3 regions of the Bacillus sp. JJ864 genome follow, and region 2 is predicted to be linked to each of the others. Evidence: riboswitches for the same ligand, from Rfam matches in the RefSeq annotation. Region 2 holds a riboswitch; each other region holds the start of a gene.

Evidence for each region. A riboswitch is a leader RNA that binds a small molecule or an ion and turns the genes downstream of it on or off. The one in region 2 is predicted to bind thiamine pyrophosphate.
Region 1: linked by a shared signal. The riboswitch ahead of thiT (energy-coupled thiamine transporter ThiT) and the one ahead of V7024_RS07825 (MTH1187 family thiamine-binding protein) in region 2 are both predicted to bind thiamine pyrophosphate.
Region 3: linked by a shared signal. The riboswitch ahead of tenA (thiaminase II) and the one ahead of V7024_RS07825 (MTH1187 family thiamine-binding protein) in region 2 are both predicted to bind thiamine pyrophosphate.

Annotation. Positions count from the first base shown of each region.
Region 1 is NZ_JBALLY010000156.1:2,721-13,503, reverse strand. It holds gene V7024_RS20795 (sensor histidine kinase) at 1-282, shown strand, start outside; gene V7024_RS20790 (response regulator transcription factor) at 251-901, shown strand; gene thiT (energy-coupled thiamine transporter ThiT) at 1,029-1,628, opposite strand; TPP riboswitch at 1,715-1,816, opposite strand; gene V7024_RS20780 (FeoA family protein) at 2,062-2,289, shown strand; gene feoB (ferrous iron transport protein B) at 2,286-4,274, shown strand; gene V7024_RS20770 (FeoB-associated Cys-rich membrane protein) at 4,291-4,458, shown strand; gene V7024_RS20765 (PspA/IM30 family protein) at 4,689-5,354, shown strand; gene V7024_RS20760 (DUF350 domain-containing protein) at 5,612-6,016, shown strand; gene V7024_RS20755 (DUF4178 domain-containing protein) at 6,039-6,545, shown strand; gene V7024_RS20750 (DUF4247 domain-containing protein) at 6,558-7,367, shown strand; gene V7024_RS20745 (YdcF family protein) at 7,421-8,452, opposite strand; gene cydB (cytochrome d ubiquinol oxidase subunit II) at 8,542-9,570, opposite strand; gene V7024_RS20735 (cytochrome ubiquinol oxidase subunit I) at 9,560-10,783, opposite strand, start outside.
Region 2 is NZ_JBALLY010000041.1:30,105-40,887, reverse strand. It holds gene thiE (thiamine phosphate synthase) at 1-511, shown strand, start outside; gene ilvA (threonine ammonia-lyase) at 629-1,837, shown strand; cyclic di-GMP riboswitch class I at 2,073-2,159, shown strand; TPP riboswitch at 2,306-2,408, shown strand; gene V7024_RS07825 (MTH1187 family thiamine-binding protein) at 2,506-2,826, shown strand; gene V7024_RS07820 (ABC transporter permease) at 2,774-3,574, shown strand; gene V7024_RS07815 (ABC transporter substrate-binding protein) at 3,571-4,563, shown strand; gene V7024_RS07810 (ABC transporter ATP-binding protein) at 4,560-5,309, shown strand; gene V7024_RS07805 (ABC-F family ATP-binding cassette domain-containing protein) at 5,892-7,430, shown strand; partial or broken gene V7024_RS07800 (DUF1992 domain-containing protein) at 7,473-7,604, shown strand; gene V7024_RS07795 (hypothetical protein) at 7,805-8,026, shown strand; gene V7024_RS07790 (histidine kinase) at 8,210-8,353, shown strand; gene V7024_RS07785 (TetR family transcriptional regulator C-terminal domain-containing protein) at 8,433-9,017, shown strand; gene V7024_RS07780 (MFS transporter) at 9,083-10,294, shown strand; gene V7024_RS07775 (MFS transporter) at 10,333-10,783, opposite strand, start outside.
Region 3 is NZ_JBALLY010000091.1:2,534-12,940, forward strand. It holds gene V7024_RS14980 (DUF3965 domain-containing protein) at 115-1,266, shown strand; gene V7024_RS14985 (hypothetical protein) at 1,488-1,844, opposite strand; gene V7024_RS14990 (SH3 domain-containing protein) at 1,851-3,014, opposite strand; TPP riboswitch at 3,443-3,551, shown strand; TPP riboswitch at 3,612-3,712, shown strand; gene tenA (thiaminase II) at 3,798-4,493, shown strand; gene V7024_RS15000 (ABC transporter ATP-binding protein) at 4,462-5,205, shown strand; gene V7024_RS15005 (ABC transporter permease) at 5,202-5,954, shown strand; gene V7024_RS15010 (ABC transporter substrate-binding protein) at 5,951-6,952, shown strand; gene tenI (thiazole tautomerase TenI) at 6,963-7,592, shown strand; gene thiO (glycine oxidase ThiO) at 7,576-8,685, shown strand; gene thiS (sulfur carrier protein ThiS) at 8,868-9,071, shown strand; gene V7024_RS15030 (thiazole synthase) at 9,074-9,844, shown strand; gene V7024_RS15035 (thiazole biosynthesis adenylyltransferase ThiF) at 9,837-10,407, shown strand, end outside.

The DNA of each region.
Region 1 (10,783 bases), on a different contig from region 2:
ACAGTAGCGACTGAGATTGTAATTAATATGGAGATTAAAGATTGTTCTATTAAGCTAAGTATCCACGATAACGGACAAGGTATACATGAGACTGATTTTGAAAAAGCTCGCCAGCAAAATCGAATTGGAATATATGGAATGAGGGAAAGAGCTGAATTACTAGGCGGTTCATTTTTTATCAAAACTCACAAAATCGGTGGGACTGAAGTTATGGTGTCTATCCCAGTAAAACAGAGAGAAGGGTGTCAAGATGAAAAAGACAATCAGCATAATGCTAGTTGATGACCACGCCTTGATGAGATCAGGTTTAAAACTACTATTGCAAAAAAGACCGTCCTTACAAGTTGTAGGTGAAGCCTCTGATGGACTTGAAGCCCTTCAACTTTACGACATTTTAAAACCTGATATTTTGATATTGGATATATCTATGCCACGCTTAGATGGAATCCAGGTTCTCAAAGAAATTAAATTACGTTATGAACAAGCGAAAGTCATAGCGCTCACCATGCACGAAGATGAGGATTATATAACGTTAATCATGAACGCGGGAGCTTCAGGTTATGTCCCTAAAGCAGCTGTAGATGAGGAATTATACACTGCTATTGATTCTGTTATGGATGGGTACTTATACCTTCGCCCAAAGGAAATTTCAACGATGTTAAAAAGAGTACAAAATGAAACAGAGTCCCGAAATCCTTATGTAATTCTAAGTCCACGTGAACGAGAGGTATTGCAGTATCTTGTTAAAGGATTTTCATTGTCTGAAATTGCTCAAGAGTTAACGATCAGTATAAAAACGGTTGATACTCATAAGACGAGAATGTTGAACAAACTGAATCTTTCTAAGAAAAGTGAACTTGTTCAATATGCGATAAAGTATAATTTAATCAACATGATATAACGGAATGGTGTTTGTGAGAAAAGATATTTTTTCCTTTCATTCATTGAAAGTAGCAGAAAAATCCCGCTTTAGAAAAGCGGGATTTTTGTCTATCTCTTAAATAATTAGAACATCTAAATATTGCTGATTAAGCAATGTTTTTTGTATTTATATAATGCTTATTCACGCCTGTAAATAAGCGCGGTGCTGTTATAAATAAAACGACAAGTAGAACCGCACACAATACGAAAGAACCAATCATTGTAACGCCGTTAAAGATAAAGGAATATAAAACAGCTGATTGTCCTTTTGGTGCATATTGTCCAAAGAAAATAAAGCCAGCAATGAAGTGCCAAAAGTAACGAGCTAAGCTACCAATAAATGTAGCAATAATGATATACGTAATTGTTTTTGCTTTTTGTTTATTGGCAATTGCTTGTTGAATTGGTGCATGAAATAATCCAGCAAAGCCAATAAAGGCAAAGGCGATAAAGTATTCAATAAACGCTTGCACCGGTGTGAAAATAGATGCATCTCCTGCAACAATTTGTAATAACCCCCAAACGAGACCACTTAAGAAACTCGCTTTAAATCCCCAACGGTAAGCAATAATAAAAATTGGAATCATAGCAAATGAGATAGAACCGCCTGTTGGAAGTTTAATAGAGAGCGGCAAAATGTCGATGACTAATGCCAATGCTGCGAGAATCGCTGCCTCTATCATTGCTTGTAAATTTGTGTTACGCATGTAAAAGTCCCCCTATATCCAAGTTACAAAAGAAGAACCATTATCATAGAGGGATGGAAATACACAAATTATAAATCACTACTTATGTATATACGTCTGCACAATTCCTACGTTAGCATTAACTAACAGGTTCAAAGGGTCGGAACAAAGTGTTCCCTCTCAGCAACGAGGCTCCCCCTGTGACAACGAGATTCTTAGATTGTTACTATTATTGTAATAATAATGGTTAAGAATGGCAAATGAAAATAAAAACCCTTTTTTTAGGGAGGGAGAGAGCAACTGGCCGTACATAGCAACGATTTTTATGTTAAATAAGATGGAATTGTACGAAAATAGTAATAAATACACAGCATAGTGTATAGTGTTTTTTCAGAGAGTCATGTTATAATTTATATTGATAATAATTATCGTTATCTTTTTAGGGGGATAATTTATGAACTTAGTTGATATGAGTATAGATGAAAAAGTACGTGTAAAAGATTTACAATCTCTTGATAAATTGTTAAAACGCCGTTTGGCTTCATTTGGATTTTCTGAAGGTTGCGAGCTTTGTGTAAAACAAAAGGCAATGCTTAATGGTCCTTGTACATTAGAATGCCGTGGACAATTAATCTCTATTCGTCATTGTGATGCGAAAATGATAAAGGTGGAATTAGCGTGAACAAGGTTGCTTTGCTAGGAAATCCGAATACGGGAAAAACATCATTGTTTAATGCGCTTACTGGTTCTTATGAATATGTTGGGAACTGGAGCGGAGTAACCGTAGAAAAAAAGATTGGTAAGTTAAAAAATAAGCAAGGAATGTTAATAGATTTACCAGGTATATACGATTTAAATCCTGTATCCCGTGATGAAGGGGTTGTTACACGGTTTTTATTAACAGAAGAGTTTCATCATATGTTAAATATTGTGGACTCCTCTCAATTTGAACGTAATATGCATCTAACATTGCAATTATTAGAATTTGGAAAACCACTTTCTATCGGTTTGAATATGATTGATGTGGCAAAACAGCGCGGGATTATGATTGATGTCAAGAAGCTATCTGAAATGCTAGGTGTAACAGTTATTCCCGTTATAGCAAGAAGTGGAAGAGGCTGCGAGGAATTATTAGCTGCTCTTCATGAAAGCGATAAGGCGGAGCAGAAACCGTTTGTTCTTTCATACGGTAAAACGGTAGAGACAGGAATCCAGCGCGTTATGGAGAAATTGCAGCGAGAAAATGATGAGCATGCAAGGTGGCTTGCGCTGCAATTTTTAGGAAATAACGAAGTGGTAGAGAAAGAACTCACTAAGTCGCATGTATATAACGAACTTGTAGCAATTCGCTCTGCATTAGAAGCAGAATTGGATGTTACGCTAGAGCAGCATATATACGGAGTACGTGCAGCGTATATTGAAAAGTTGAAAACAAATGTGATTCGTCATGAAAAAGAAGGAAGCATTCCTTTTTCGGAAAGAATTGATAAATTAATTACGCATAAAATTTTTGGACTACCGATCTTTTTAGGAATCATGTTTTTAATTTTTCAGGTTACGTTTTCATGGATTGGAACGCCTTTATCGGATCAATTTGATGCATTTGTCGGCGGTCCATTTACAGATTGGGTAACAGCAGGTCTTACGAATATTGGTGCGTCTGATTTCATTCGATCGCTCATTACAGATGGAATTATTGCTGGTGTTGGTGCGGTATTAGTATTCGTGCCGCAAATTTTTGCGTTGTTCTTCTTTATTTCATTACTAGAAGATTCCGGATATATGGCGCGTATTGCCGTTGTAATGGATCGGATTATGGAGTTTTTTGGATTAAACGGAAAAGCGTTTATTCCGATGATTATCGGTTTTGGCTGTAATGTACCAGGCGTTATGGCAGCGAGAACGATTGAACAGGAGAAAGAGAGGCTGCTTACGATTTTAGTGACACCATTTATGTCATGTTCAGCCCGCCTGCCTGTATATGCATTATTTGCTGGAGTCTTTTTCCCGCATAGTCAAGCGATTGTTGTATTTTCTTTATATCTTATTGGTATTATCCTTGCATTACTCGTTACAAAAATTATGTCCGTTACGGTTTTAAAAGAAGAGAAATCTATTTTTGTAATTGAACTTCCGCCTTACCGTGTGCCGCAAGCAAAAACGTTATGGCGCAGTACGTGGGAAAAAGGAAAAGGATTTGTACGTAAAGCAGGTACATTTATCTTTGGTGGTTCTGTTGTGATTTGGTTATTAAACTATGCTGGGCCATCTGGATTCGGTGTAGATATGGGAGATAGTTTCTTAGCGATGATTGGCGGGTTATTTGCTCCAATTCTTGCGCCGCTTGGGTTTGGAACATGGCAAGCAGCTGCATCACTGTTAACAGGATTTTTAGCAAAAGAAGTTGTTGTTTCGACAATGGCAATTATTTATTCTGTGAAAGAAGATGTATTAGGAAACGTAATTGGTACGCATTTCACAACATTATCAGCATATTCGTTTATGTTCTTTATTTTATTATATGTACCATGTTTAGCAACAGTTGCGGTTATCCGCCGTGAAACAGGGTCTTTAAAGTGGACGATTTTCTCTGTTGTTTACCCGCTTGTGGTTGCATATGTATTAACACTAGCAATATACCAAGTTGGATCCATGCTCGGATTCTAAAAGGAGATGTATCATAATGATAGTTAATATCGTAATTGGAGCTGTCATTTTTGGATATGCAGGATATACGCTAATGAACTTCGTAAAGCGAAGTAAAAAAGGGAAATGTGCAGCATGTTCTCTTAATAAATCATGTCAGTCAAACATTTGTAGCACTGATATGGAACAAGTTGTGAATAAATAGAGGAAAGCTTTGCGAATTTCGCAAAGCTTTTTTTATCTACCTTTTAGAAGTTGTGATGGGGATGTCATATTATGGATTGTATATTTAAGAAACAAGATGTAAGTACACTTTATTTTTGATATAATGTACACATAGGTTTAAGGTATGAATATTCTTACTGTAAAGGAAGATTTTCGGGTTTTCCAAGCGCTGAATTTGAAATATGAAGCAATTAATTAGGAGGAATTAGAATGTCTGTATTTAAGCGATTAAGAGATTTAACGATGTCCAACGTGTATTCATTAATTGAAAAAGCGGAAGATCCAGTTAAAATGACGGATCAGTATTTACGTGATATGCAAGAGGATGTACAAGAAGCGGAGAAAAGTGTAGCAGCTCAAATTGCTCTTGAGAAAAAATTTAAACTGTTGTTTGAAGAGCAAGAAGCACTTGTAAAGAAACGTGAAGAACAAGCGCACATGGCTGTTCAAGCAAATAACATTGATCTTGCACGTCGTGCTTTAGAAGAAAAGCAAAATGCAGAACAAAAAATGAATGAGTATAAAGCAAGCTACGAGCAAAATAAAGCGGCTGCTGATAATCTTCGCGCGAAATTAGAAGAAATGCGTAAGCAATTAACAGAATTAAAAAATAAACGTGAAACGCTTGTAGCGCGTGTGAACGCAGCAAAAGCACAAAAGAATATTAATCAGGCAATGTCTGGTTTTGATGCGAATACAGCAAAAGCAGGTTTAAGCCGCATGGAAGAAAAAGCTCTTCAATTAGAAGCTGAAGCAGAAGCAAGCGGAGAAATTTATAAAAAAGAAAAATCATTAGATGAAGAATTTGCGAGTTTAAACAAAAACTCAGCTGTAGATGATGAATTAGCTCGTATTATGAAGCAGTATGAGAAATAATCTATAAATGAAAAAACCTTTTCTTTTTAGGTTGGAGAGAGCATCCGATCATGCGTAGGAGCGGTCAGTGCTTTTTTTGGCCCCATACCGCGTGAAAACAAAAGGAGAGAATGAGTGGAGAACTGTTATTGTTTTCATGGCCGCGGTTTATATGCTAGGAAATTACGATGGATTTATAGAGAATAGACAACGGAACCGACATGTCATAGTAGGAAGTCATGTCGGTTTTCTATTATTTTTTCAGAGGTGGTTTTTTCATGACAGGGATGAACATTTTAGCCATGCTTGTATGGACAGGTGCAAGTGCGATCCTTTTATTTCTATTGATGTGGATTGATTCACTTTTTACTAAATATAAAGATTTAGAAGAAATTAAAAAAGGGAATATGGCAGTTACGACGCGCTTTGCGATGAAGTTGTTTGCACAAGGATATATTTTGTCGCAATCGATTTCAAAATCAAACGATTTATGGCAAGCATTACTTGCATCAGCGGTATCTTTTGTAATCTTATTATTTGTAGAAATGTTTGTTGAACTTATTTTGCGAAAAACAGTTAATTTAGATTTAGATGAAGGGACAAAGCAAGGATATGTAGCACATGCTGTCTTAGCGGGTTCGTTACATATTGTCGGTGCCCTTATTTTATCAGCATGTCTATAACGAGAAAAGGATGGGTAGGTCAATGAGTTTATTTAAACGTATTAAAAATATAATAAAAAGTCCGGAACCTGCTAAACCTGAGAAAACGGTACTTACGTTAGCGCCTGGTGACATGATTGAAGTTTCGTTAGTCATGTATGAAGTGGTTGGAAAAACAAGCATGCATTCTCGTAATGAAATTGTTTTAACATTGCAAGATGGAAGAACAATTCGATATTTAAAAATTGAAAATCGCGAAAATACGTATTATAAATTATATACTCCTATTGATGGACGATTAGATTCAATCAATGAGATTCCAACGACAATTGAAATGGATGATATAGATTACCATATGGAAGAGCAATATAACGGGCGTGTTGTCGTCATGGGAAAAACACCATTTGCAGCATCTGATGAACAATACGTATGGGAGTTCCAATCTGATAATCGAAAGCTGCTTCGCGTTGAGTGGCAAGATGGACGTACAATGATGTATGAGGGAGAATCGATTCTTTCAGCTGATGTACAAATCATAAGAGCAACGTAAGGGGGCGTAATCATGTCAAAACGATTGTTTCCCATGATTAAATCGCTCGGCATCGCTATACTTGCTATTGTTATTTTACTTGTAATTGCAGGTTTTGCTTTATCGGGATGTCAAAATGGAAAGTCGATTCAAGATCGTTACCCGTTAGAATCAGTTGCGAAAGACGGTAAGCAAGAATCTTATGTGTATCGAGCCGCCAATAAATCAGTTCCTCAAGTTGCCAAAGAATTAATTGATGAACAGGAACCAAAACAAGCGTCTAAAGAAGACGAAAATCAAATGTTCCTTGTGTATTCTGATAAAATATACAACATTCAGAAGGATAAAGAGAAGCCATCTGACACATTAATTGAAATCAGTAATAAAGAGTTTGTCCGTCAAAATTATCAGCCATCTTTCTTACAAGGCTTTCTGTTAGCAAGCATACTGGACGATATATTTGATTCGCGTAAATCGTATCACGGCGATTACCGTGGGTATACAGACAGACAAAATCATAAACCGGTTATCCAAGAACGACCACCTACAAAAGAAGAAAAGAAAACAACGCCGCCTATTACGAAACAAGGCAAAGGCTCTATTATTAAAAGAAGTGATAAAGTAGAGCAAAAACCGTCTGTAGGTGATTCGGGAAGTATTACGGAAAAAGGCACGCAGAATGCTCCGCCTTCTACGGAGAATAAAGGGAAAATTATAAAATCACCAGGTGGTTCTAGTGAATCAGATGTGAAGCCGAAATCATCAACAACAGGCCCACCGAAGAATACGTCTCCCCCTAAAACAAAGGTTGGCGGTTCCGGAAAAGTTACGAAAAGAAGGTAAAGAAAAAAGCGCAAGAAGCATACCAGTTGCTTCTTGCGCTTTTCTTGTATGGATTAAGAAAATAGAAAACTAATCGCTGTAAGGAGTCCGGAGAATCCTAAGATAACTCCTACAACCTTAATATGGCGTTTACGACCCATGACAACAATCGCAATATACTCTCGAATCATCGCGTTTGGCCAGTAATAAAAAGCTGTTTTTGAACCGATTCCTTGGCTATTAAGTCCGGCTTGTTTTGCATATAATCCAGCGCGGAAAAGATGGAAATTATTCGTTGTAAAGATACTTTTGTATTTCCCTTCTTTTCGTGAATCCATAATTTGTTTTGAAAATAACATATTTTGATACGTGTTAACAGAACGATCTTCTTTTATCGTATGCTCGGTAGGAATCCCTTTTTCAACGGCGTACCTTTGCATAGCCTCAGCTTCAGGGAGGTTTTCATCAGGGCCTTGTCCACCAGAGAAAATGATTGTAGGCGGAAAAGAAACAGCTGCTTGTTTCCAATAAAAATCAATTGCCTTATTAATTCTGCTTGCTAAAAGTGGTGGCACTTTATCGTTAATTAATCCACTGCCAAGAACGATAATGAAATCTTGATTGCGTCTTGGTCTGTTGAATTGATACAGAAAATAAGCTGTTAAGAAGTTGGATAAATGGAAAAAGAAATATATCATAATGAAAAACACGCCGCTAAAAATTGGTCCGAAATAAGGAGATAAAAATTGAATTGGCTTAAATAGTAAGCATATTATACTGAATAAAATACCTAGTCCAGCTAGTAAAGTTAAACAATTTGAAAAGCGTCGTCCTTCTTTTCTCATTAAAACCCTTGCATTCAGAAATAGTCCAATCATTAAAGCGAATATACCAAAGGTTAACATAAAGCCAATGATGAAAAGAGGGATAGCAGCAATGATTCGAAATATCACATTACCGGAGCTAAAACCTAAATAAACAAACAGGATAAGGAATGAGCAAAAAAATAGATTGAATAAAAATCCGATTATTAAACTTCTTGGATCTCTTAAATAAAAGAATAAAAAAATAATAAGTAAAATAAAGGTGATGATTTCTAAAAACATAGCCTTTGTAAATACCTCAACTTTCTAGTAAATTCCTTTTTAATTATATATCAAAAAAACCATCCCCGGATAGAGGATGGTTCGCGATTTTAGTGATACCCTTTTGCAGAGTCTTTATGAATTTTCTCTTTAAAGATCGTGTAGCTCCATAATTGATAGCCAATAACGATTGGTACCATTACCATCGCAACAAAGAACATAATTTTCAAGTTTAATTCACTACCTGCTGCTTGGAATAATGTTGTGCTGTATGCATCGTTAATGCGAGATGGCAGCATTCTTGGGAACATACCAGCAAAACCAGTTGCCATAAACGTAGCAATTGTTAAGCAAACAAATGTGAAAGCTAAGCCAATTTTTCTTTTGAAAACCATCGCCATTGCGATAACGCTCATTAACATCGCAAGCGCTGGGATTAAGAACAGTACAGGATATTCCGTAAAGTTTTGGAATAAGTTTGTAAGGTTTGACGTTGCGACGTAAAAGATAGCGAGAATAATTGCTGCTGCCATTGAAAATGGTTTCGCAATTTTATAAGCACGATCTGATACTTCACCGGTCGTTTTAATCATAACCCAAAGTGCACCGGATACGACAAAGATTGCTGTGAAGAAAAGGCCGCCTAAAATGCCGTAAGGGTGTAATAAGCTAAGTAAATTTCCTTCATAGCCATTTTTACCAATTTGTAATCCGTAATATAGGTTAGCGAACGTAACACCGAATAAGAAAGCAATTAAGAAACTACCAACGGCATATGTCCATTTACAAATAGTTTGCCAAACTGGTGAATCATCTTTATGCATGAATTCTAGTCCTGCTGCACGAGCAAATAGAGCAAGTAATACTAAGAACAATGGTGTGTATAAGTAACTGAACATGTTTGCATATGTGATTGGGAAAGCAGCAAATGTTGCTCCCCCAGCTGTAATTAACCATACTTCATTTCCGCCCCAGAACGGTCCAATTGCTTCTTGCAACTGATTGCGTTCTTGGCGATCTTTGGTAACGAACGGGAAAATCATTCCGTTACCAAGTGCATAGCCATCGAGAATAAAGTAAACTGTCCAAATCACGCCCCATAAGCCGAACCAAATAATTGCAAGTGTATCATGAGACATGAGCTGCACCCCCTTTTGTAGTCTCTTCTAATGCTTCAGGTCCTTTTTTCGCAAATTTCAACATAAGGTATACATCAGCAATTAATAGTAAAGTGTAGAATAAGATTAAGCTAATTAAAGAGAACCAAATTTGCGGTACAGAAATTGGTGAAACTGATTCTGCTGTTCGCATCAGTTTGTATACTGTCCAAGGCTGACGTCCCGCTTCTGCAACAATCCAACCTGCGTTAATCGCTACATATGGAAGTAATACAGACCACATTGTAATTTTTAAGAAACGTTTTGAGTTTTCTAGTTTTCCTTTGCGGCTTAAATAGAAACCAAACCATGTAAGTGCCATAAAGAATGTGCCAAGTGCAACCATTAAACGGAAGCTGTAATAAACAAGATTTACGTTTGGACGCTCGTCTTTTGGAATATCTTTTAAACCGACAATTTTTCCATCAAATGAATTTGTATAGAAGAAGCTGCCGAGTTTTGGAATTGTTAATGCTTCAAAGTTTTTCTCATTTTTCACATCAGGAATTTGAATAATGGAGAAACCTTTTCCTTCTCCAGTGTCCCAAACAGCTTCCATTGCTGCACCTTTTGCAGGTTGCATTTTCGCCGCGAAAGCACCGGATTCATGACCGATGAATGGTGTTGCAGTTGCTGCAAATAAACCGAATATTAAACCGTACTTAAATGATTTTTTAAAGAATTCAACGTCATTTTTACGTAGTAAGTGATATGCACTAATTGCCATAACGAAGAATGAACCAACGATATAACAACCAACAACAGTGTGGAAGAACATATGCCATGCATATGGATTTGTAACCAGTGCCCAAAAGTCATTTAATTCAGCACGGCCATTGCGTACTACGTAGCCAACTGGATTTTGCATGAAGCCGTTCGCTGTAATGATCCAAAGTGCGGAAATATTTGTTCCAAGTGCGACCATCCACATAGAGAAAGCACGGAACTTTGGTGAAACTTTATCTTTACCGAACAACCAAATTCCCATGAAAGTAGATTCTAAGAAGAAGGCAACAAGTGCTTCTATTGCTAGCGGAGATCCGAAAATATCTCCCATATATTTGGAGTATTCAGACCAGTTTGTTCCGAATTGGAACTCCATCGTAATCCCGGTGATGATCCCCATTACGAAGTTAATCGTAAATAACTTACCCCAGAAATTCGCCATTTTTCGATATGTTGGATTTAATGTACG
Region 2 (10,783 bases):
AGGTGACGGAGCGTTAACAGGGGGAAACCGATATGCATTTGCAAGACAGTTGCAATCTTTGTGCAAAGAATACAATGTTCCGTTTATCGTAAATGATGATGTGGAATTCGCACTAGCGTTAGATGCAGATGGTATTCATGTTGGGCAAGATGATGAAAACATTCAGATCGTACGTGAAAAAATGGGTGATAAAATCATTGGTGTATCCGCTCATACAATAGAAGAAGCTCGTTTTGCGATTGAAAATGGTGCGGATTATTTAGGAGTAGGACCGATTTTTCAAACAAACACGAAAAAAGATGCAAAAGCAGTACAAGGAACGGCAGGATTACGTGTTTTTCGTGAAAGTGGTATTGAAATTCCGATTGTCGGTATTGGTGGTATTACAATTGAAAATGCTGCTTCTGTCGTGGAAGCAGGGGCAGATGGTGTTTCCGTGATTTCAGCGATAAGTTTAGCGGATTCTCCTTATGAGAGTACGAAAAAATTAGCGGAGTTAGTAAAAAAATAATGAGTTGATAGATGAAAAGAACGATTTCTTATGTGTAGAAATTGTTCTTTTTTGTATAAAACAAATTGCGCCGTTTGAAACTAAAGTGTATGAATATACTGTTTCGGAGGCGACAACATGATTACGTTACAAACGATTATAGCCGCTCATGAAAAAATGAAAGGCATTGTCCATACGACACCGTTAGATTATTCTAGTACATTTAGTGAGCTCGCTCATAATGAAATCTATTTAAAGCTTGAGAATTTGCAAAAGACGGGTTCCTTTAAGGTGCGTGGTTCTTATAATAAAATGACTTCACTTAGTAAAGAAGAATTGCAAAAAGGAGTTGTGGCAGCATCGGCTGGTAATCATGCGCAAGGTGTTGCTTATTCTAGTAATATGCTCGGGATTCCATGTACCATTGTTATGCCAAAAGGAGCGCCGCTTAGTAAGGTGCTTGCAACAAAGCGTTACGGAGCGAATATCGAATTGCAAGGAAATGTATTTGATGAAGCACTGGCTTATGCGCTTGATTTAAGAGAGCGAACTGGAGCGACATTTGTCCATCCATTTGATGATGAGCATGTGATTGCTGGACAAGGAACAGTTGGATTAGAAATTTTGCATCAGCTTGATGATGTTGACGCGGTCATTTGTCCGATTGGAGGCGGTGGCTTAATTGCGGGCGTTGCGATGGCGATTAAAGAACAAAAGCCATCAGTGAAAATATATGGTGTCCAGGCGCTAGCATGTCCGAGTATGAAACAATCTTTACAGGAAAAACAAAGGGTGACAGTACAATCAACGCCTACAATGGCCGATGGAATTGCGGTGAAAAGACCAGGTGATCTCACCTTTCAGCTTGTGCAGCGTTATGTAGATGATATTTTCTGTGTGGATGAGATGGAGATTGCGCGGACAATGCTTATGTTATTAGAACGTAATAAATTACTTGTAGAAGGATCGGGTGCTACTTCATTAGCAGCGCTGTTATATGGAAAAGTGCCTGAGCAAGGGAAAAAGATTGTCTCTGTAATAAGTGGCGGTAATGTTGATGTTAATTTTATTTCTCGTATTATTGAACACGGGATGGTGGAAGCAGGACGATTTGTCCATATTTCAACTATGATTAAAGATAAGCCAGGACAATTGCAGCAAGTATTGCAAATTATCACCGATTTAGAAGCAAATGTTCTTCACATTCACTTAGAGAGAATTGGATCGAAAGTATTCCCAGGTTATGCACAGCTTCATCTTTCTCTTGAGACGAAAGATAATGAGCATATTGAGCAAGTGCTAATGGGAATGCGGAAGAAAGGATATAGTATTGAAATCATTGAATAAATATTTAAACAAACGTTTGATTAAAAAGAGCTAGCCCTTATAAAGGCTAGCTCTTTTGTAATTATAACACATTAAAAACGTGATTTACTCTGTTTGTTAACATTATGTTACAAGAGGGTTATTTTGAAATTTTATATTTATATGTACAAATAAGTGGACAAACTAATCTAGATGGTGTAATCTGTGGACAGAGAATTGTTTAATTCTCATAAAACTCCCATATCGTTCAACTCGTTCTCGAGAAAGGCAAACTTGTGGAAACACAAGGTCGCAAAGCTATAGGAGCTAAGGTCAAATAAGACTATGCTAGCCAGTTACCGGACTGATAGGGTTGGTTTAGGCCAATGTTTTTATAACATTGGTCCCTTTTTTTGTGTAAAAATATGAAGAGTAACTTGAGACAGTATTTTTGAGAAGAAAAAAATAAATTTGTTTGTTCATAAAAATAATACGTGCTACAATGAAGACGAATTGAAACAGGGGAGCCGGTATGGCTGAGAGGATGTAACAATACATCGACCCTTAACCTGATCTGGATAATGCCAGCGTAGGGAGTTGTATCAAGAATCGTAGCGACTGTTATTCTATGATAACTTGTATATAAGGCTTTCCTGCTTTTGGGCAGGAAAGCCTTTTCTTTTTATATGAAATTAAAGGAGGAACTTAGTATGTCACAGCAAGTTACAGTTTCATTTTCTGTTGTACCACAAGCAAAACATAAAGATGTATATGCGGTTGTAGATAAAGCGATTGAGGTTGTTCAGCAATCAGGCGTGCGCTATGAAGTTGGCGCGATGGAAACGACGATGGAGGGGGAATTAGACGAGCTTCTTAATATTATTAAACGTGCGCAGCAAGCTTGCATAGATGATGGGGCAGAAGAAGTCATTACTTCTATTAAAATTCACTATCGTCCAAGCACAGGCGTAACGATTGATGAAAAAGTGTGGAAGTATCGTGAAGAGCATGAAAAAACAGAAGAGATCTAACATAGCGATTACGACAATTTGGCTTTTCCTTCTCATCGCAATATGGGAAGGCGCTGTTTCCATATTCCATATTGAACCGTGGATTTTGCCGAAGCCTTCTGCAATTGTACATGAACTGATAGAAATGAAAGATTTATTACTTCCCAATATGGTGCAGACCTTACAAGAAGTTTTCATAGGATTATTTTTTGCAATTATACTTGGAACGAGCATTGCAATAATTATGGATGTAATTCCATTATTCCGTGTGTTAATTAATCCATTATTAGTGATTTCACAAACCGTTCCGATTGTTGTACTCGCACCGTTATTTATTATTTGGTTTGGCTACGGAATGCTGCCAAAAGTAATGGTTGTGATTCTCGTATGCTTCTTTCCGATTACACTTAGTATTTTAGAAGGTTTTCAAACGGTAGATAAAGCGATGCTAAAGTTGCTGCAAACAATGCGGGCAAGCAAGTGGCAAGTCTATCAAAAAGTGAAATTTCCAGCAGTACTGCCATACTTTTTTTCAGGATTAAAAATTGCCGTTACATATAGCGTAATGGGAGCCATTATTGGGGAATGGCTTGGGGCAAGTGAAGGATTAGGCGTTATGCTGACAAGAGCGACGAAATCTTTTTTAACAGCTCGTGTGTTTGGAATCGCTGCTGTTATTGCCTGTGTGACGCTACTCTTGTATTTTATTGTTGAATTTATGGCAAGACTAACAGCACCATGGGTTTACAGAAAGGACGGAGAAAAATGAAAAAAGGGTTAAAAGCGTTATTAGCAGCTTCTTTATTATTTACATTTGCAGGCTGCTCAGCAGGGAAGAAAGAAGAGAGTAAAGAGGAGAAAGTAAAAGTAGTATTGGATTGGTTTCCGAATACAAACCATACTGGTTTATATGTAGCAAAGACGAAAGACTATTATAAAAAACAAGGGCTAGATGTAGAAATTATTCAGCCAGGTGAAAATACGTCTGCTGAACAAATGGTTGCATCAGGAAAAGCTGATTTTGGTGTAAGTTATCAAGAGAACGTAACAACAGCGCGAGTGGAAGACATTCCAGTCGTATCTATCGGTGCTGTTATTCAACATAATACATCGGCATTTGCATCTTTAAAAAAGGATAACATCACATCTCCAAAAGCATTTGAAGGAAAACGATATGGCGGTTGGGGAGCACCAGCTGAAGAAGCTACTTTAAAAACAATTATGGATAAGCATCAAGCAGACTATAATAAAGTGCAAAAGGTTGTACTTGGACAAACGGATTTCTTTAAATCTATTGGCCGTGACGCTGATTTTGAGTGGATCTATTATGGCTGGGATGGTATTGAAGCAAAAAGAAAAGGCATTGAGCTGAATACGATTATGTTAAAAGATTTAGATCCAGCGCTAGATTATTATAGTCCTGTTATTATTACTAGTGAAAAACATGCAAAACAAGATAAAGATTTTGTGAAGAAGTTTATGAAAGCAACAACAGATGGCTATAACTTTGCAATTAAAGAACCGCAAGCATCAGCGGATATTTTAATTAAAAATGTACCAGACATTAATAAAGAGTTAGTACAAGAAAGCCAAAAATGGTTAAGTACGAAATACCAAGATGATGCGAAAGCGTGGGGAGTACAGAAGGAAGAAGTATGGACGAATTATATGAATTTCTTATATGACAATAAAGTCATTAAAAAGAAAATTGATGTGAAAGCGGCCTTTACGAACGAATTCCTTCCAAGTGAAAAATGAACGGACTACAAGTAAAAGACGTTACGAAAACATTTGATGGGAAAACCGTGCTAGAGCATATGAATGTCTCAGTTCAAGAAGGTGAATTTGTTTCGTTTGTTGGACCAAGTGGTTGCGGAAAAAGTACGTTATTGAACATTATTGCTGGCATTGAACAAGCAAATGATGGAGATGTACTTTATGAAGACCAATCCGTTATGAAGCGGGATCTTGTTAGCTACATGCCGCAGCAAGATCTTCTGCTTCCATGGCGTTCTGCTCTTCATAATATTGTATTGCCTTTAGAAATTGAAGGACAATCCAAAAGAAAACGATTAGAAATTGGTATGGAAGCATTAAGGCAATTTGGACTTGATGAATATGCAGACCATTATCCAGATGCGTTATCAGGTGGAATGCGGCAGCGTGTTAGCTTCTTACGTACGTATTTATGTGATAAACCAATTATGTTGCTTGATGAGCCCTTTGGAAAATTAGATGCATTTACAAAAATGGAAGTGCATAGCTGGTTATTAGAATCATGGCAAAAAGGGAAACAAACGATCATTATGGTTACGCATGACTTAGATGAAGCCATTTTGTTATCAGATCGTGTCTTCATTTTGTCGCAGCAACCATCAACAATTGTTGGAGAAGTGAAAGTGAACTTGCCGCGTCCTAGAACGATGGATATGTTAACGTCAGAAGAGTTAAAAGAAGATAAAACAGCGATCTTAAAAATATTAGCTCCTTATATGAGGAAATAAAATATTGCTCCTTAACGGTTTTTGATACAATTACTGTTAAGGATTTTTTTGTTAAGCAAATGTTGACTCAGGAAGAAAATGAAATTGCCGCCAGGTAGACAAAAAGGAGCCTGCTACTTACTTTCTCCTTTTGTTTAAGCTTCGCGTGTGGCAGAAAAAGGCCCTGACCGCTTCTATGCATGGCCAGATGCTCTCGCCCCCCTAAAAAGAAAGGGGTTTTTACAGATTCTAAGCAGGAATTTTAACAAATTTGCAGAATGTAGCATATGATAGAATAAATGTATGATTTTTGTTTATTCTATATACAAATAATAATTTATAAAGAGGTGAAAGGATAAGATGACTTTATCAACTGTTCTTCAAATGGTTTTGGCTTGATAAGGGGGAAGTCTGCCCAATTTTTGAGTAAAAGCCAACCGAAAGACAGTAGATAAAGAACCTTATTCCTTTTTTACGATAATAATTTGTAATGGATAAGGTGTGTTTGCCTTATCCATTTTTGCGTTCAGCGAATTGAATATTGTTTTTATTGTACTGTTCTCTCGTTTGGCTTTAGATGTAAAGCGAAAAGGAGAGAGTAAAATGAGTATGTTATCAGTTGAAAATCTTACCCATATGTATGGTGATAAAATAATCTTTCAAAATATTGGCTTTCGATTACTGCGAGGTGAGCATGTTGGTCTTGTAGGGAGCAACGGAGCAGGGAAATCGACATTACTGCGTATATTAGCTGGAGAATTGCTTCCTGATGGGGGGACGATTGAATGGTTTTCGCAGGTGAAAATCGGCTTTTTACAGCAACATATAGATTTACAGTCCGGAACAACGATTATGCAGTATTTACAAAGCGCCTTTGCCCACTTGTATGATACCGAGAATAAGATGCTGCAAATCGCAGAGAAAATGGCAGCAGGCGATAATCTTGAACAATTGTTAGTGCAATATGGAGAGCTGCAAAGTGTACTAGAGCATTCTGATTTTTATCATATTGAAGAAAAAATCGAAATGGTCGCTGCGGGATTAGGAATTTTAGAACTTGGTATGGATCGTGATGTGGAGCAACTAAGCGGTGGCCAACGAACAAAACTGTTATTAGGAAAATTATTATTAGAAGAGCCGCATGTTTTATTACTTGATGAACCAACAAACTATCTTGATAGCGTGCATATTGAATGGCTTATGGGGTATTTGAAAAATTACGAACATGCTTATATTATCGTTTCGCATGATGAAAGGTTTTTAAATGAAATTACGAATGTCATTTATCATTTAGAACATAAAGGAATGAAACGCTATATAGGTAATTATCAAACATTCCTAACAAACTATGAGCAAAATAAACAGCAATTACAAGTAGCGTATGATAGGCAGCAAAAAGAAATGGAAAGACTAAAGAATTTTATTCAAAAGAATAAAGTTCGTAAAGCAAAACAGGCAAAAAGTCGTGAAAAAGTGTTAGCAAAAATTAATCAAATCGGAAAACCATCTTCTGCGCTGCAACTGCGTTTTACGTTTCAGGTGCATTTTGATCCTGTTAGCCGAATTTTAGAGACGAAAAATATGCAGATTGGTTATAAAGAGCCTTTATTCAGTCCAATTGATTTACAAATAAAGCGCGGTGAAAAAATTGCAATCGTCGGCTATAACGGGATTGGGAAAACAACAATGTTAAAAACATTGCTTGGGTATTTGCAGCCTTTAAGCGGCACCGTGCAAATAGGAGAGCGAGTAAATCCAGCTTATTTTGCACAAGAGGAATTTGCCACGGAGCAAACACCGCTTGAGGAAGTATGGTCACTGCGGCCGGATATGACGCAAAAACAAATTCGGCAAGCATTAGCAAGGTGCGGTTTAACAGAAGAGCATATTTTGCAACCGCTTTGCTCATTAAGCGGCGGGGAACAAACGAAAGTACGTTTATGTGAATTAATGTTAACAGAAAGTAATGTACTTGTTTTAGATGAACCGACGAATCATTTAGATGTTCGGGCAAAAGAAGCGCTGAAGCAAGCTCTTATGGAATATGAAGGCACGATTCTGCTCGTTTCCCATGAACCAGATTTTTATGAAGAATGGGTGACACAAGTATGGGCAGTGCAGGACTGGTGTAAACGCGTTTAATCGTGAGGGAAGTGTTTCTGGTTAAGAGCATAAGCTATGGCAGAGAGACGGGGATTACAAGAGGAATTAACGGCAAAATCACTTCGTTTTCAGCAATTGATCGAAAGACGTAAATTAAAAGAAACAGCTTCATTTGGTATATATCGCGATAAGATATTTCGAAAATTCCTGTAAGGGAGTTCGTATAATTTTGAAGTAAATAAGAGCTAACAATTGCTATCTGTACTATTAGTTTGAAATTCATCCTAATATAGGTGAAAATGTAATTTTATTAGAGGATATGGAGGGAGTTTTGGCGAAATATATAGTTGTGATTGCTTTCCCTGAAAAATATAAATCGCACTCTAGTTGAAGAGTGAAAGGGGGATTTTAGAATGGAAATGTTAGTAGGGGCTGTGTTTTTTATTATACTGTTTGCCATTATTGTAAAAGTAACTGCGTCTAGTGAAAGAAAGCGAGGACGAAAACGATATAATTCCGATTCAACGGATAGTACAGGATATAGTGCACCAATATTTTTTGCAGGATCTAGTGACAGCTCGGGGGATTGCGGAAGTTCTTTTGGCGGAGATGGTGGCAGCTGCGGCGGAGATTAACATAGAAATGCGCCTGAAAAGGCGCATTTTTTATTGCTTTGAAATTTAAACAAACGTTTGATTAGTTGGGGGAAAGTCTTGTGAAATGTATTAAACAAACGTTTGATTAATAAAGAGAAAAAGAGAAAAAGAGAAAAAGAGAAAAAGAGAAAAAGAGAAAAAGAGAAAAAGAGGGAACATAGAATGGAGAAAAAGCTGAAAGTAAAAAACAAAGGGAAAATGATTGCATTTGCTGTAGTAGCAGGTGGCGTTGTTTTATTTAAGGTTGCGTTAAAAATAGGGAAATTGTATGCGATTCATAATTGGATTGACAAGATGTTTTCTTAAATGAGAAAAATGCCTCTTGTAAGGAAGAGGCATTTTTTGTTAAAATTAGACTGAACGGTCGGTTTAATGAGGTGCAATGATGAGAAAAAGTGCTGAAGAAATTAAAAGAGAAATTGCTTATAAAGCAGAACAATTATTTTCAAAAACAGGGTATGCAGCAACATCTATGGAAGACATTTGTGAAATTACTGAGCGGAGTAAAGGTAGTATTTATTACCACTTTAAAAGTAAAGAAGAATTGTTTTTATTTGTAGTGAAGCAGCATACGTACGATTGGCTGGAAAAATGGGCAGAAAAAGAAAAGCAGTACCAGACAAGTACAGAAAAGCTATATGGTCTTGCGGAATATTATGTGGAAGATGTACAAAATCCAATTTCTAGTACAATTGAAGAATTTCTAACGAGTCAAGTTGTAAGGAAAGATATCATGGATGAAATGATCGCCTTAACTCGTGAATCGTATAGCATTTTTAAGAAGCTAGCCGAAGAAGGGATGGCATCCGGTGAATTTCGTCAAGATGATGTAAATGATCTCATGTACGTTGTGAACGGTTTGTTAGCTGGGCTTGGACCGTTATATTATGAAATGAATGCAGAAGAAATGAAACGTATTTATAAAAAGGCAATTGATGTTTTATTACAGGGAATGGCAGCTGGATCGTAACGTCAGCAGCTTTTCTTTTGAAATAAATTAGACTGAACGGTCGGTTTAGAAAAGGGGGAGATACGATGAATGCTTTGTTAAAAAATCGAGTGTTTCTGCTTGTAATTGCTTCTGATATTTTACAACAATTTGCAATTTGGATCCGAAATATGGCGCTTTTGTTTTTTGTTATGGAACAGACAAATAATGATCCCGTTGCTGTTTCTATATTGTCCGTTATGGAATACGCACCTATATTTATCTTTTCGTTTGTTGGAGGTGCCTTGGCTGACCGGTGGAATCCAAATCGCACGATGATTACAGGGGATATATTAAGTGCACTATCTATCGTTATGATCGTTTTCTTGTTGAATATTGGGTATTGGCAAGCGTTATTTGCTGCAACATTTGTATCAGCGGTCGTCAGCCAATTTTCACAGCCAGCAACTTCACGCGTTTTTAAACATCATGTCGAAGAGGAACATGTGAGTGCAGCCATTGCTATATCTCAAAGTTTACAAGCGTTGTTCCTTATCTTTGGTCCAGTTGTAGGAACATTCGTATATACACAGCTCGGTTTATTTGCATCACTCTACAGCTTAATCATTATTTTTGCTTTATCAGCTCTTTGTCTTTCATTTCTGCCAGGGTGGATGAAAGAAGTAGAGGCGCGGCAATCTTCATTATGGAATGATATAAAAGAAGGTTGGTTGTATGTGTTACGTTTGAATCCCCTGCGAATGTTGGCTATTGCTTTTTCGATCATTGGCTTAGCAGCAGGTTTAGTACAACCGCTTGAAGTCTTTCTCGTTGTGGAGCGATTAGGAATGGAGAAAGAAGCTGTCCAATATTTAACTGCAGCCGATGGCATTGGGATGTTAATTGGGGGCGTTGTGGCAGCTGTTGTTTCTAAAAAAGTAAAGCAGAAACATTTACTCGTTTTTGGAATGATTATTTTAGCTGTTTCATTTGTTGTAGAAGGATTTTCGACTTCGTTTTGGATCACAGTATGCATGCGTTTTATAACAGGAATTTGTTTAGCTTGTGTAAATATCGTAATCGGAACGTTTATGATTCAACTTGTAGATGACAACATGATTGGCCGGGTAAATGGAACGATACTACCATTATTTATGAGTACGATATTAATAGGTGTTTCTTTAGGGGGAGTATTGAAGGAAGCGACCTCACTTATTATGGTATTTAGTGTAGCGGCTATACTTGGCTTAGCTGCTGTCTTGCCGATATTTAAAATGAAGATGACACCAAAGCAAGAGATGCAGAAAGTAAATCCATAATAAAAACGCTCTCTCGTATAAGTTGGGAGAGCGTTTTATTATAATGTTTCTGGTTTTTGAGAAGGTTCTGTTACAGAAGCCGAAGAACCCTCTGGTACACGTGTTAACAGAAATCCTCCTATGATAAATAGAATGATAATACTTAACACACCAGCGTTTGTTTTACCGGTTAACTGCGTTGTGACACCGACGAGAACCGGGCCCATAATGGCTGCGAATTTACCAAATATGTTATAAAATCCAAAGAATTCGTTTGCGGATTCTTTCGGAATAAGCTTTGCAAAATAGGAGCGGCTTAACGCTTGAATACCACCTTGTGAAGTAGCAACGAGCATTGCCAAAATCCAGAAATCTAACGTTGTTTTTAGGAAATAAGCGTATGTACAAATAATAATATACATAATAATTCCAACATATAGCATTTTCTTGCCGGTAAATGTTTCAGATAACTTGCCATATAACAAGGCAAACGGACCGGCGACGATCTGC
Region 3 (10,407 bases), on a different contig from region 2:
TGATATACTAATAAATATAAGTATTATATGTTTCTTTGAATATATTAATATTAATGATTAGTTTAATAGCATTCAAATATTTTATCATACATATAGAAAATAGGGGGGAATTATATGACGATTATGCAACCTGAACCGAATTGGAACTTGGTTACGGATACGTATACAGAGCCGGAAAATTTTGCAGATTTACTCTCTTTGCTTATACCAGAGTATCCAAAAGGGGAAGGAAAAGAACGAACTATTTTGGCTTGGAAAGAAAAAGAATTTTATAAGAAAGAAAATTTAATTCCTTTTATTTTATATGGAATGAAAAAATTACATAATCTGCCGAAGTTTCATAAAGATGAAATGCCAACTTTAGTTCGAATTATTCGTTTATGTCAAGAAGTAGGATGGTATCAACAAGCTTATACTTTTATGGTTGCTGAGGGATTAGAGGAATTTGTACAAACATCGCTTGAGTACGAATCATGGGATGTATTTACACAAGTAGTCGCTTGGAATTATTTAATTATAAAACAAAAGGTTACGGAATTAGAAAGTAATGATGATTTTATTTGGGAAAGAATTAAGTTTAATGTAGAGTGTATTGAAAAGTATAAGACGCTTTTGTCTCATAAAGAAATGATGGAGTTTATGTTTCTGTTTCTTTGTAAACAAGCAAAGGCATTATCAAAAAAGCAGTTAGATGAAAATTTAATGGAGCTTGCAAAATATTGTAATACATATATTTGTGATGTATACACGTTAGATTTATTAAAAAAATATCGAAAATGTACAGATTTCTTAACATATTATGAACCAAGCCGTGCTGTTGTAGCATGTCAGCGTGCAGTGATTGCACAAATATCTGATCATCTGAATCCGTTAAAGACAACTCATGTTGATGATTATTTGTTTGTTATAAAAGAGATGATGGAACATATGTCATTTGAGTTTATAACAAAATATGAGCACTTTATTGGGAAATTATTATCGTACATTCCATTTTTTGAAATGATTCAAGTTCCACAGCAAATGTATTATTGTGAAGAACTTATGCATATATGCAAAGGAATCGGTTATAAAGAGGAACTACTACGCAATTATATATTTATACAATTACCAAATTGTTTTCCTTCTTTTATTAAGCAATTTTTAAAGAATAAGCGCTATGCATCAATACATGATATTTTATTTTATTGGTGCAGTGATGAACAACGTATGAATTTAGAACATAAATATAATTTAAGTTTTATTTATGAGCAATATGCATGCGGATAAACGAGAAAAGTAGTTTTAATTTATATAGAACGTAAAAAAGGATTCCACACGATGTGGAATCCTTTTTTAATAGTAAAGAGAAAGAAAAATGATTGTAAAAGAAATCATGCCGTACAAAAGAAATTGACTATTTGTATTATCTTTAATGCCGAAAAAATGATTCATTCTTTCATACGAGTCTAGAAAAGATTTCATTAGACTGGTTGTAAAGAATCGGTGCACTATTTCCCCACTTTCCATGTTTCTTGTTGTTGATGCTGTTGTTTCCGATATTCTGGAACATATATATATTGAGAGACTATAAGAAGAATAGTCATAAAAAATACTGGAAATATTGCCGAGACATGTAAGCCATTAAAATTAATATTTGTTATTAAAGAACTGATAATGAATAGAGCAGTATATATGTGTGAAATATGTCGCTTTAGTCGAATTTTGAATATTTCCATAAGCACTTCACAAGTAACAAATGTAATAACAATGCTTAAAAATACAATGTTTATGTTGTAAATTAATAAGCAACAAATTAAACCGAAAAATGCTAAATACTCAATCAGTAATGGAATATTACGTATCATTATGCGTTACCTAACTAAGAAAGGAAGTGGATTTACAGCATTTGTTTTTTCAAAATTCCATTCCCCGTTATGCAATTCAAAATGCAAGTGTTGTCCAAATGAATGCCCTGTATTTCCCATATAACCGAGCAATTGGCCTGTTTGTACTGTATCTCCTGCTTTGACAGCGCGGCTTTTCATGTGGGCATATACAGTTGTGTATAAGTTCCCGTTTATACGATGGGCAACAAATACAACGTTCCCATAGCTTGTAGAATAATATGATTTCACAACAGTCCCAGATGCGGCAGCTTGGATTGGCACATTTCCTGTTGCTGCAATATCTACACCATAGTGCATTTCTCCCCAGCGTACATCAAATTCTGAGCTGATTTTTCCTTGAGCAGGATATTTAAATACAGCTGGAATAGATGGTGTAGCTTGCTGTTTTGGTTGCTGCTGCTGTTGTTGTCCTTGCACTTGCACTAAATAATGCTGTGCGACATAGCCATATCCTGATCCGTAGCGAACTTTATACCATGTTCCCACACTTTCAACGACTTGTACTTGTGTTCCCTTTGCTAAAGAACCGATAATAGCTGTATTTGTTCCTGCTCCGCTGCGTATTTTTAACGTTGGAGTGGCAACAAAATAAGAACTTCCGCCTTGTACAGTAATTCCTTTTACTAATGGCTGATCGGCGTTAGATAAAAATTCTTTCTTTACATAACCGCTTGTTCCATTATGTATAACTTTATACCATCCATCTTGTTCTTCTTGAACAGTAACAAATTTCCCGTTTGGTAATACAGTAATAATTTCAGATTGTGTATTTGGTTCAGAGCGAACGTTTAATGCATCTACATTTACGATATATTGATTTTTTTCTAGTTTGGTTAACGAAATGGCTTCTTTTTTGACATAGCCAGTGTTATTGTGAGTGTGAACTTTGTACCATTCATTTGTTGTTTCAAGAATAGTAACGGGAGTGTCACGTGTAATGTTATCAATAACAGAGTCTGTTCCATTCGGGCTATTGTACATTTGTAATGTTTCCGTTTTTACATAACCAATGTTTGCTTTTGCTGTTTGCTCTGCTTCTACAGTATGTACATTAGAGTCTGCTATAGAGGGGAGCATAGCGGCAACTGCTACAGTAGTTGCTGTTAGTGTTGCAATTTTTAAATTCATATATTCATAGACCTCCTTATGTGATAAATTGGTATAATCTAAATTATAATATGAAGATATTAAGTTTGTAACATATTTATGGATGAAAAACAAACGAAAGCTTTTTTCTCTATATGTAAGTTACAAAACTTTTCTTTTTAGAGTGGTGAATTTGGCCGCGTATAGAAATGGGCAAGGCCTTTTTCTACCACATGCAAGGTTTAAACAAAAAGGAGAAAACAAGTAGCGGTCATGATGTATTTTGCATAGCAGCGACTTAAATGTCGAAAAGTGAAAATGGGTATATACTAAAAGGATAGCAGATTTATAGCTATTATGGAAAGAGCGAGAAGAAATTCGATTTTTTCTGAACTTACAGATAGGTAGAAGGAGAAATGAAAAGAGTTGCGGGTGAGATATTGTGATGGTATACTGACTATGTTAAATGAATATACTGCTAGGGGGGCTAGTGTTGCTAGCTGAGAGTAAGACCTATAGTCTTTGACCCTTGAACCTGATCTAGATGATGCTAGCGTAGGGAAGCAATTTGGACGATATAAATAATGTCCCCGTTTCTTTATGCATAGAAACGGGGACTTTTTTATTGAAAATTTTATAGAACACCACTAGGGGTGCTTAAAAGCTGAGAGAGGTAAAAACCTTAACCCTTATAACCTGATCTAGGTGATGCTAGCGTAGGGAAGTGGAAACAACAAATGAGTTTTTCTTTTGTTTGCTGTGGCCACTTCTTATATAGAAGTGGTTTTTTATTTGGAAACATATATACAGGAAGGGGAAGCGGAAATGACATTTTGTGAAAGACTATTTGAAAAGGTGCAACCTGTTTGGGAAAAGAGTCATAATCATCCATTTGTAACAGGAATGGGAGATGGAACGTTAGAGAAAGATAGATTTCAATATTATATTGTTCAAGATTATTTGTATTTGTTAGATTACGCCAAGCTATATGCAATTGGTGTTGTAAAAGCAACAAACCCAAAAGTGATGGCGAAATTTGCTGAACAAATTGATGGGATTTTAAATGAGGAAATGACGATTCATAAACAATATGCAAAGCGCTTAGGAATTTCTGTTGAAGAGATGGAATTAGCAAAGCCGTCTGCTATGAATCTAGCATATACAAACTATATGATGTCCGTTTCACAAAACGGTACACTTGCTGAGTTAATTGCAGCATTGCTTCCGTGTATGTGGAGTTATTGGGAGATTGGAAAGCGTTTAAATGCTATTCCAGGAGCGCGCGATCACGAATTTTTTGGTGAATGGATTCAAGGATATAGCTCTGATGAATATGGGAATCTTTGCGTATGGTTAATTGATTTATGTAATGAAATTGCAGTAGGGAAAACAGAAGAAGAACGAAATCGTTTAGAAGAGATTTTCTTATATTCCAGCCGTTTTGAATACTTATTTTGGGATATGGCATATCGTAAGGAGATGTGGGGTTTTGAGGAGCAAGAACATACTACAATTTCATAATGTTTCGTTTCGGTATGATGAGAAACCGATTATAGCGAATCTTGATACTGCAGTACAAGAAGGGGAATTCATTAGTATTATCGGGCCAAGCGGCTGCGGGAAAAGTACATTGTTTCGGCTTATTACAGGGCTTGAGAAAGAAAATGCCGGCACGATAGAGGTGAAGGGAACGACTCCTGTTGGCTATATGCCGCAAAAAGATATGTTACTCCCGTGGCGAACCATTATTGAAAATGCAGCTTTGCCTCTTGAATGTCAAGGAATGAAGAAAAAAGAGGCACAAATGAAAGCACAAGAGCTGTTGGAGCAGTTTGGACTGCAAGGGTATGAAAAGAAACAGCCAAAAGATTTATCAGGCGGAATGCGGCAACGCGTATCTTTTATTCGTACGTTGTTAACGGGCGGCGACCTTTTATTATTAGATGAACCGTTTAGTGCACTTGATGCATTAACGAAGGCATCTCTGCAAGAATGGTTGTTTGAACAATGGAAACATTGGCAAAAAACATTTTTGTTTATTACACATGATGTTGATGAAGCGCTTTATCTTTCTAATCGTATTTTTATCGTAACAGAGCAGCCCATTACATCATTGACTGAGCGGATTGTGCCGCTTGGGAAAGAGCGCTCTCGAAAAGATTTGCATCGCCCAGAAATGCTGGCATTAAAAGATGAACTCATTGGCATGTTGCAAAGACAGGTGCTTGTATGAAACGAATGGTAGATTATGTTCCGGCTATTATTGTAATTACAATTTTACTGATTGGATGGGAAGTAGGAGCACGGATTCTTGATGAAATGTACATTTTGCCGTCTCCAAGTGCTATTGTTCAAAAAATATGGGATTTGCGGGATATATTGCTTACAGTGCATTTACCAGCAACGCTTTCTGTTACTGTAATCGGTATTGTTATTTCCATTGTATTAGGTGTTGGGTTAGCGATGTTGATGAGTATGAGTACATTTGCTGAGAAGGCATTTTATCCACTATTAGTTGCTTCACAGACTATTCCCATTACAGCTTTAGCACCATTATTTGTTTTATGGTTTGGCTATTCGATTTGGAATAAGGTTGTTGTCACAGTACTGATTACATTCTTTCCAATTGCGGTGAATACGTATGATGGCCTTTGTAGTACGAAAAAGGAGTGGGAAGAGCTTTTAATTACATATGGTGCAACAAAAAAAGATATTTTTTTAAAATTGAAATTGCCGTCTGCACTTCCCTATTTTTTCTCAGCTTTAAAAGTGGCTGTGCCGTTTAGCGTGATTGGGGCAGCGATTGGAGAGTGGCTTGGGGCACAAGCAGGACTAGGCTATTTTAGTAAACGAATGATGACACAAATGGATGGTGCGGGTGTGTTTGCACCAATCGTTTTATTGTCACTTCTCGCTATTTTCTTTGTATTACTCGTTTCGATATTTGAGAGGAAATTTATTAGTTGGAGGAAGCACTCATGAAATTATTAAAGCGCATCTTTGTGTTTACATTATTAATTGCGATGATTGCTGGGTGTTCTAGCAATTCGGCATCAGAAAAGAAAAAAGGTGAAAAAGAAGTAACGGTCATGCTTGATTGGTACCCAAATGCAGTGCATAGCTTTATTTATACAGCAATTGAAAAGGGTTATTTTAAAGAAGAAGGTGTGAAGGTAAATATTAAATTTCCTTCTAATCCAACTGATCCATTAACGTTAGCGGCAGCAGGAAAAGTAACAGTTGGATTGTATTATCAGCCTGATGTTGTGATTGCGAGAGCGAATGAACACATTCCAGTAAAATCTATCGGTGCAGTTGTTCGTTCCCCTTTAAATCATGTTGTATCGCTAAAATCAGCAGGCGTTTCTTCTCCTAAAGATTTGGAAGGAAAAACAGTGGGATATTCAGGGACACCGTTAAGTGAAGAATATTTAAAAACGATGATTAAAGAAGACGGTGGAAACCCAAATAACGTAAAAGTAGTTGATGTTGGTTTTGATTTAGTACCGGCTCTGACTACGAAAAAAGTAGATGCTGTTACAGGGGCATATATTAACCATGAAGTTCCAGTCATGCGTCATGAAGGTTCCGAGCCAGCATATTTCAACCCAGCGGATTACGGTGTACCGAACTATCATGAACTTGTATTTGTAACAGGCGATAAAACATTGAAACAAGATAAAGAAACATTACAAGCCTTTTTACGCGGGGCAAAAAAAGGTTATGAATTTATGAAGAAAAATCCAGATGAAGCATTAAATATTTTATTAAATCATCAAGAAAAAGAGAATTTCCCACTTATTCCAGAAGTTGAAAAAGAGAGTATGAAAATTTTATTAGATAAAATGGAAACAAAAGATGAACCATTTTTATCAGATACAGCAAGTTCGTGGGAAAAACAAAATAAGTGGCTAAAAGAAAAAGGAATGGCAAAAGAAATTGTTCCGGCAAACGAGTTGTTTGAAAACATTTTAAAGTAGGCGAAAGGGTATGAAAGCTGAGCTTCACGTTATATCAAATGGTCGTATGTCATTTGAAGAGTTAGCGCATATAGCAACCGATATTGAAAGTGAAATAGATTATTTGCACATTCGTGAGCGAGAGAAAAGTACGAAAGAGTTATATGAAGGTGTGGAAAAGCTCTTACATAAGGGGTTTCCTTCTTCTAAACTTGTCATCAACGATCGGATTGATATTGCAATTTTATTCAATATTAGACGTGTGCAACTTGGATATCGCAGCGTGGATATAAAGTCTGTTAAAGAAAAATTTTCTTATTTGCATGTTGGTTACTCGGTGCACTCATATGAAGAAGCTGTTTCTGCTTTTAAAAGTGGTGCAGATTCTCTTCTGTATGGGCATTTGTTTCAAACAAACTCCAAAAAGGGAGTTCCGCCAAGAGGATTAGCAGGGATTACCGAAATGGCAAAACATTTAGCAATCCCAATTACCGCTATTGGAGGGGTTACTCCTAATAATACGGCAGAAGTACTCGGTACCGGTGCTGCTGGTATCGCGATTATGTCCGGAATTTTAAGTGCAGTAAAACCGAATGAGCAGGCGAAGTTATATAAGGAAACGATACGAAAGTGGGCGAGAAATCATGAAAAAAATATATGATGTTGCCATCGTTGGCGGCGGTGTAATCGGAAGTTCGATTGCACATTTCCTTGCTGACAGAGGTTATAAAGTTGCTATTATTGAAAAACAAAAGATTGCTTCTGAAGCGTCTAAAGCAGCAGTTGGACTATTAGGTGTACAGGCGGAATGGGATGAATACGATCCGCTGTTTGAATTAGGTAGGAAAAGCCGCGCGATGTTTCCAAAACTTGCAAGTCTATTACGTGATAAAACCGGAATTGATATAGGATATGAAGAAAAAGGAATTTACCGTATTGCTCAAAATGAAGAAGAGAGTGTACGGCTTCTTCATATTATGAAATGGCAGCAGCAAACAGGAGAAGAGTCCCATTTTATCTCAGGAGAAGAACTACGGAAAAAAGAACCCTATTTATCTACTTCGATTATTGGAGCAGTCTACCACCCAAAAGATGGTCATGTGATTGCCCCGGAGCTGACGAAAGCATTTGCTCACTCTGCTGCGATATCTGGAGCGGATATATATGAAGAAACTGAAGTGTTTGATATTCAAATGAAAGATAATCGTGTAACAGGATTGCTTACAACAGAGAGCGCAATTTCATGTGAAAACGTAGTAATTGCAGGCGGTTCATGGAGTACAAAACTATTAAAATATTTTCACCGTGAGTGGGGGACATATCCTGTTAAAGGTGAAGTCGTTGCAGTGCGCAGTCGTAAGCCATTATTACAAGCACCTATTTTTCAAGAGCGATTCTATATCGCACCGAAGCGCGGTGGACGTTATGTCATTGGGGCAACAATGAAACCTCATACATATAACAAGGCAGTGCATCCTGAAAGTATTACTTCTATATTAGAGCGTGCGTATCAGATTCTTCCAGCGTTAAAGGAAGCAGAATGGGACGGGGCATGGGCAGGATTACGTCCACAATCAAATCACAGTATGCCATATATCGGCAGACATGAAGAAATTACTGGTTTATATGCTTGTACGGGCCATTACCGAAATGGAATTTTATTAAGTCCAGTTTCAGGAGAGTATATGGCTGATCTTATAGAAGGAAAGCAAGAAAATCGTTTACTAGATTCATTGCTTTCTCAATCTATGTAAATCAATTTCATTTTCAACATATAAGTTACTGTTAGGCAAAAAGGAGACCTGCACTCGTGTTTTTAGCAAGGGAAGTGGCAGAAAAAGGCCCTGACCGTTACTATGCAAGGCTAGGACCACTCGCCCACCCTAAAAGAAAAGGATTTTAAGTTTGTTATACCTTTAATAAGGAGGCTGAAAGCTTGAATTTAAAAATTAACGGTAGGCAAGTAGAGGTACCAATTGAGGTTAAGACGGTAGCTGATTTGCTTGTTCATTTAGGATTAGAGACGAAAATTGTTGTTGTAGAACGTAATCAAGATATTTTACAAAAAGAGGATCATCAAGATACATCTGTTTTTGAGGGAGATCAAATTGAAATTGTCACATTCGTAGGAGGCGGTTGATTATGTTAAAAATTGGACCATTTACTTTTCAGTCTAGATTGTTATTAGGAACAGGGAAATTTTCAGATTTTGATGTACAAAAGAAAGCGATTGAAGTATCAGAAGCAGAAATTTTAACGTTTGCGGTGCGTCGTATGGATATTTTTGATGCAGAGCAGCCTAATTTACTAGAAAAAATTGATGTAACAAAGTATACCCTTCTTCCCAATACAGCAGGAGCAAAAACAGCAGAAGAAGCGGTGCGTATTGCAAAACTAGCAAAAGCATCAGGATTATGCGACATGATTAAAGTAGAAGTAATTGGTGATGATAAAACGTTATTACCAGACCCAGTTGAAACGTTAAGAGCGTCAGAAATGCTATTAAAAGAAGGGTTTATCGTTTTGCCGTATACGTCTGATGATGTTGTATTAGCACGTAAATTACAAGAATTAGGCGTTCATGCGATTATGCCGGGTGCATCGCCAATTGGCTCTGGTCTTGGCATTGTAAACCCGTTACATTTAAGTTTTATTATCCAGCAAGCAACTGTTCCCGTTATTGTTGACGCGGGCATTGGTAGTCCGGCTGACGCAGCATTTGCGATGGAATTAGGTGCAGAAGGCGTGTTGTTAAATACAGCTGTTTCCGGGGCAAAAGATCCTGTGAAAATGGCAGAAGCAATGAAGCTTAGTATTCAGGCAGGAAGATTAGGGTTTGAAGCAGGACGTATTGCACGTAAGCGCTGCGGGGCCGCAAGTAGCCCGTTAGAAGGAATGAGTATCCTTGAATAGCCGGTATTCTCGTCAAGTGTTGTTCTCTCCAATTGGGGAAGAGGGACAGAACAAAATAAGAGAAAAACATGTACTTATAATCGGCGTGGGAGCGCTTGGTAGTGCAAATGCAGAGATGCTCGTTCGCGCTGGAGTTGGCAAAGTGACGATTGTTGATCGTGATTACATTGATTGGAGTAATCTGCAGCGCCAACAGTTATACTGCGAGGAAGATGTAGAAAATCATTTACCAAAAGCAGTGGCAGCTAAGCGGCGCTTACAAGCCATTAATAGCGATGTAGTTGTAGAAACTTATGTGCAAGATGTAACAGCAGAAGAACTAGAAGAACTTGTTACAGGTGTAAATCTCATCATCGATGCAACAGATAACTTTGAGACACGGTTTATTGTAAATGATATATCGCAAAAGCATTCTATTCCATGGATTTACGGAGCTTGTGTTGGGAGTTACGGTCTTTCTTATACGATTTTACCAGGAAAGACGCCGTGCCTATCTTGTTTATTGCAGTCGATCCCGCTTGGGGGAGTGACATGTGATACAGCGGGGATTATTTCGCCTGCTG